DNA from 2 places in the Pandoraea commovens genome. Region 2 is predicted to be linked to the other one. Evidence: predicted binding sites of a transcription regulator. Region 2 holds the regulator's gene; the other holds the start of a gene.
What was found. The regulator sigma-54, encoded in region 2, starts transcription at its own class of promoters, with help from an activator protein. The targets are predictions, from matches to a motif close to TGGCANGNAANCTGCTTT.
Positions count from the first base shown of each region.

Region 1 (3,076 bases), 1.2 Mb from region 2:
GCCCACGCCCATCATGTTGACGGCGGGAATGAAGAAAGTCGTGCTCATCGTCATGCTCCTTATCTGTTCTGTGAGGGGCACTCCCCGCGCGCAAATGGCGCGACGGGGTGTCCAGAATCATCTTTTGCATGCATCAAAGACAGCATCGCACTCGCTGCGCGATGCGTCTTTGATCTACTGCAAGGTCACATACGACTAGAGGGATTGCTCAGAAGAAGCCGAGCGGATTGACGTCGTAACTCACCAGCAAGTTCTTCGTCTGCTGGTAGTGGTCGAGCATCATCTTGTGGGTCTCGCGACCGATGCCGGACTTCTTGTAGCCGCCGAACGCCGCGTGAGCCGGATAGAGGTGATAGCAGTTCGTCCAGACACGCCCTGCCTGAATGCCACGGCCCATGCGATAGGCGCGATTGATGTCGCGCGTCCACACGCCTGCGCCCAGACCGAACTCCGTGTCGTTGGCGATGGCGAGGGCTTCCGCTTCGTTCTTGAAGGTCGTCACACCCACCACCGGTCCGAAGATTTCCTCCTGGAACACACGCATGTGGTTTTCGCCCTTGAGCAGCGTGGGCTGGATGTAGAAGCCCGACGCGAGCGGACCGTCGAGCATCTCGATGCCGCCGCCCGTCAGCACTTGTGCACCTTCCTTGCGCGCCAGATCGAGATACGTGAGGATCTTGTCGAACTGCTGTTGCGACGCCTGCGCGCCCACGGCCGTCTCGGTATCGAGCGGATCGCCGCGCTTGATACGCTCGACCCGCTTCATCACCACTTCCATGAAAGGCTCGTAGATCGATTCCTGAACGAGCGCACGCGACGGACATGTGCAGACCTCGCCCTGATTCAGGAAGCCCAGCACGAGGCCTTCTGCGGCCTTCTCGATGAATTCCGGCTCGCCGTGCATGATGTCGTCGAAGAAGATGTTCGGCGACTTGCCGCCCAGCTCAACCGTGCTCGGGATCAGGTTGGCGGCGGCGCGCGTCAGGATGTGATTGCCGACGGGCGTCGAGCCCGTGAAGGCGATCTTGGCGATGCGCTTGCTCGTCGCCAGCGCTTCACCGGCTTCGCGACCGAAGCCCTGCACGATGTTGAGGACGCCCGGCGGCAACAGATCGCCGACCAGCTCGGCAAACAGCGTGATCGTGAGCGGCGTTTGCTCGGCGGGCTTGAGCACCACGCAGTTGCCTGCCGCGAGTGCGGGGGCAAGCTTCCACGCCGCCATCAGCAGCGGAAAATTCCACGGGATGATCTGACCGACTACGCCCAGCGGCTCATGGAAGTGATACGCGGCAGTGTGCTCGTCGATCTCGGCGGCGGTGCCTTCTTGCGCACGGATGCAACCGGCGAAGTAGCGGAAGTGATCGACGGCCAGCGGCAAATCGGCGGCGAGTGTCTCGCGCACTGGTTTGCCGTTGTCCCACGTCTCCGCCACGGCGAAGCGCTCCAGTTGCGATTCCAGCCGGTCGGCGATCTGCAACAGAATGCGCGAGCGGGCCTGTACGGACGTCTTTCCCCACTTGGCCGCCGCCGCATGGGCCGCGTCGAGCGCCAGTTCGATGTCTGCGCCGTTCGAGCGAGGGAATTCGCCGATGACCGCGCCGGTGACTGGCGACGTGTTGGTGAAGTACTGGCCCTCGACGGGCGGCACGAACTTGCCGCCGATGAAGTTCTCGTAACGCGGTTGCAAGGACAGCAGGGAACCGGGCGTGCCGGGCGGGGCGTATTTCATGTTGTGTCTCCGGATATCGTTGTAGCGCGGACGTTGACTGCGCGAGACGCTACTAAGCAAGTCGTGGGCCAGACCCTGCCATTCGCGCAACGACGTGCCCCGCCGGCATGCGGGACAGCACGGTGTGTACCGATTCCGTGACACCTGTGTCCTGCGGTGTGGCACACGTTGTCTCAGGACCGTGACACTCCCGCAGGCGTCAGAGCCTGCGTCAATCGCTTTGCGTTTCCCGATTGACATGGCGCATTGCAATCGCTTCGCGCATGGGGGATGCTTCGGGAACGATACGAGATCATCAGATCATCCGGCACGGGGGAGACGACCAATGCCAGCCAGTACGCAAGCCGCACACGCACGCCGTGTGCTGAACGTCGCACAGGGCCATTCGCCATCGGGCTCGGTGGCGACCGACCCGAACATCGCCAGTTCGTGGCGGCGCTGCCTCGACACGCACGCGCTCGACCCGGGCGCACGCATGGCGCCGCGCGTGCTCGAATCCTCGCAATTGCGCGAACGCCGCAGTGCGATGGAACGCCTGCGCAACGTCTCCATGCCAGTGTTGGAACGTCTGCAACGTCAGCTGATGAACCCGCGTCAGGCCGTGTTGCTCACCGCCCCGGACGGCGTGATCGTCGACTCACGTCTGCATGACGGCACTCGCGACGACTTCCATCGCGCCGGGCTGTGGCCGGGGGCGGACTGGAGCGAGTCTTGCGAGGGCACCAACGGTATCGGGACGTGTGCCGTCGAGCGCGCGCCCGTCATCATCTGTCAGCAGGATCACTTTCGCGCACTGCATACGCCGCTCACTTGCACGGCGAGTCCGGTGTTTGCGCCGCAGGGCGATCTGCTGGCGGTGATCGACGTGTCCTCCACCAGTACGGATCTCACGCGTCAGAGTCAGTTTCATACGCTGGCGCTCGTCAATCTGTCGGCGAAGGTTGTCGAGAGCGAGTATTTCTTCCAGCACTATCGCGACGAATGGCTGCTGCAATGGCAAGAGCAAGCCGACCATCTTGGTGGGTTCGCGCAGGCGCTGCTCGCGTTTGACGATGCCGGGCGCGTGCTGGCCGCGAATCAAAGCGCACTGAATTGTCTTGGCGTGACGCGCGACGCGCTGGTGGGCACGCGCGTGGACCGATGGTTCGTGCAGACGCTCGACGCCCTCCTCGCGCGGGCGCATCCGTCGCCGAGTACGTGCTGGCCGTTGCACGCCAATACCGGTGCGAACGCCGGGGAGTCGTTGCTGGCGATGCTGCGCGCACCTGCACGTGTGCTCCGGCGTGCGCCCAGTGTGTCGCGCCCTGTGCCGGAGGTTCTCACTGAGCCGTTCTCAGATCCCACGCT
Region 1 is NZ_CP102780.1:5,440,718-5,443,793, reverse strand. Features, by position in the region: gene yiaY (L-threonine dehydrogenase) at 1-48, opposite strand, end outside; gene exaC (acetaldehyde dehydrogenase ExaC) at 209-1,729, opposite strand; gene NTU39_RS24510 (sigma-54-dependent Fis family transcriptional regulator) at 2,055-3,076, shown strand, end outside.
Region 1: the regulator sigma-54 is predicted to act here: its motif matches at 1,783-1,800, upstream of exaC (acetaldehyde dehydrogenase ExaC).

Region 2 (3,076 bases):
CCCGGGCAACGCCCCGGTGGGCAAGCCCAGCGCGCTCGTCGTGCGCTCGCTCAAGAAGCAGTACGGCGCGCGTACCGTCGTCAAGGACGTGTCGCTCGACGTGAAGAGCGGCGAGGTCGTGGGTCTGCTTGGCCCGAACGGCGCGGGCAAGACAACCTCGTTCTACATGATCGTGGGACTGGTGCCTGCCGACGATGGCGAAATCCAGCTCGACGGCAACCTCATCAGCGAACTGCCGATCCACGAGCGCGCCCGCATGGGCGTCTCGTATCTGCCGCAGGAAGCGTCGGTGTTCCGCAAGCTCACGGTCGAAGACAACATTCGCGCCGTGCTCGAATTGCAGGTCGATGCACAGGGCAAACCCCTCAAGCGCGACGAAATCGAACGCCGCATCGAAGCCCTGCTCGACGAGCTTCAAGTGGGCCATCTGCGCGAAAATCCGGCGATGTCGCTCTCGGGTGGCGAGCGTCGTCGCGTGGAAATCGCACGCGCCCTGGCCACACAGCCGCGTTTTATTTTGCTCGACGAACCGTTCGCGGGCGTCGACCCGATCGCCGTGCTGGAAATTCAGCGGATCGTGCGCTTTCTCAAGGACCGAGGCATCGGTGTCCTGATTACCGACCACAACGTGCGCGAGACGCTGGGTATCTGCGATCACGCGTACATCATCAGCGAAGGCTCGGTGCTCGCCGCCGGCACGCCTGACCAGATCGTTGCCGACGAAAGCGTGCGTCGCGTCTATCTGGGCGAAAATTTCCGGATGTAAAGCAGATTTTTCGCATGTAAACCCTGCCTCCGATAGGAGTCAGGGACGGTTCCGTTGGCGTGACAAAGCCTCTACAATGAAGGCGAGACCGCTATGAAACCGACTCTTCAACTCCGCACCTCGCAGCACCTGACCCTCACGCCGCAGTTGCAGCAATCGATCCGGTTGTTGCAACTGTCGACGCTCGAACTCCAACAGGAAGTCGAGCACGCGCTCACCCAGAACCCGATGCTCGAACGCGAGGACGATTGGCTCGCCGGTTCGGTACGTGTGGGCACAGACGGGTCGCTGCGCAACGAGCGGAGTTCGTCGTCCAGCAGTTCGAACGACAACGGCCACGAGTCCGCCAACGGCCACGACGAAGCGCGCGAACTCGATGGCGAGGCCCGCTTCGACGACAACGCGTCGGACAATGGCAGCGACTGGAGCCTGAACGACTTCGCCCGCTCCGGCAGCGCATCGGACGACGACGACAATGCGCGTCCGCAACTGCATGTCGACCACCCCAATCTCCGCGAACATCTGCTGGCCCAGCTGCGCCTGACCAAGGCGAGTCCGCGCGACCGCGCGCTGGTGGAATTCCTGATCGAATCGCTGGACGAAGACGGCTACCTCGGTAGCCTGCTCGACGAGATTCAGGCCGAAATGCCCGAAGAGCTGGCGCTCGAAACGGAAGAAATCAACGCGGCGCTGGCGCTGCTGCAAAGCTTCGATCCGGCGGGCGTGGGTGCCCGCAGTCCGGCCGAGTGCCTGCGTCTACAGCTCCAGCGACTACCCGCAAGCGGTGTGCGCACCCTGTCGCTGCGCATCGTCACCGATCACCTGGAACTGCTGGCCGCGCGCGATTACACGCGTCTGCGCCGCCTGCTGGGTGTCGGCGAAGACGGTCTGCGCGCCGCGCATCAGCTGATTCGCTCGCTGGACCCCTTCCCGGGCTCGGCTTACGGCTCGCCTCAGGCCGACTACGTCGTGCCGGACGTGCTGGTACGCAAGCAAGGGAGCGGCTGGACGGCGGAGCTGAATCCGGAAGTGATGCCGCGTCTGCGCATCAACGAGATGTATGCGCGCATTCTCCGAAATAACCGGAACGATCCGGGAACCGGCAACCTCCAACAGCAGTTGCAGGAAGCGCGCTGGCTGATCAAGAACATCCAGCAACGCTTCGACACGATCCTGCGGGTGGCGCAGGCGATTGTCGAGCGTCAAAAGAACTTCTTCACGCATGGCGAAATCGGCATGCGGCCCTTGGTTTTACGCGAGATTGCTGATACGCTGGGTTTACATGAATCCACGATTTCACGGGTGACGACGAGTAAGTACATGCTCACTCCATTTGGAACCTTCGAGCTTAAGTACTTCTTCGGATCACACGTGGCAACGGAAGCCGGAGGCGCTGCGTCATCGACCGCCATCCGCGCACTCATCAAGCAACTCATAGGAGCTGAAGACCCGCAGAGCCCCCTTTCCGATAGCCGTATCGCGGAACTGCTGGCAGAGCAAGGTTTTGTGGTGGCGCGGCGCACTGTCGCGAAGTACCGCGAGGCCATGCGAATCCCCGCAGTGAACTTGCGCAAATCTTTGTAGGACAGTCCTGGTGCGCCATGTTGGCCGCTGGGGCATAACGCCGCAGTGCGACATTGCGTCACGTCAATGGCTCGCACCCTCGCTAGCCAGCGTCAACGTTGACGCGGCCTGCACTTCGGCATTTCAGCAAGGAGAGCAGCTATGAATCTGAAGATCAGTGGACACCATCTCGAACTCACGCCTTCGCTGCGCGAATTTGTCGTCAACAAGCTTAACCGCGTGTTGAATCATTTCGACCAGCTAATCGGCGCCGAGGTGATCCTCTCTGTCGACAAGACCAAGGAGAAGAGCGGACGCCAGATCGCGAGCGTCACGGTGTTTCTCAAGGGCAAAGAAATTTTCGTCGAGAAGTGTGACGAGAATATGTATGCCGCCATCGACAAGCTGATCGACATGCTCGACCGCAAGGTAATGCAGTACAAGGACAAGGTTCAGGATCACGGTCGCGAGGCCATCAAGCACCACGAACTTCCTCCTGAGGCGGAACCGCTGCAATAGCATCTTCAGGCGTGGTAATCGCATTGGCTGATACCGACGAAAACCCGCAAGGAACCACCCGAGCGCATATCCGTCTGTTGTAAGTCTGGCATCACCCACCGCGGGGCCGTTGAACGGCCCCTTTTGTATGGTTCGCCCCACTTCCGTGACTTGCCGCGAGCGCGGCGGCGAGTGGTCTATAATGCGAGGTCAATCGGGGGTTGGAGGGCGACTAAGCGTTCGCCCGCA
Region 2 is NZ_CP102780.1:622,322-625,397, reverse strand. Features, by position in the region: gene lptB (LPS export ABC transporter ATP-binding protein) at 1-766, shown strand, start outside; gene NTU39_RS03285 (RNA polymerase factor sigma-54) at 860-2,350, shown strand; gene hpf (ribosome hibernation-promoting factor, HPF/YfiA family) at 2,492-2,848, shown strand.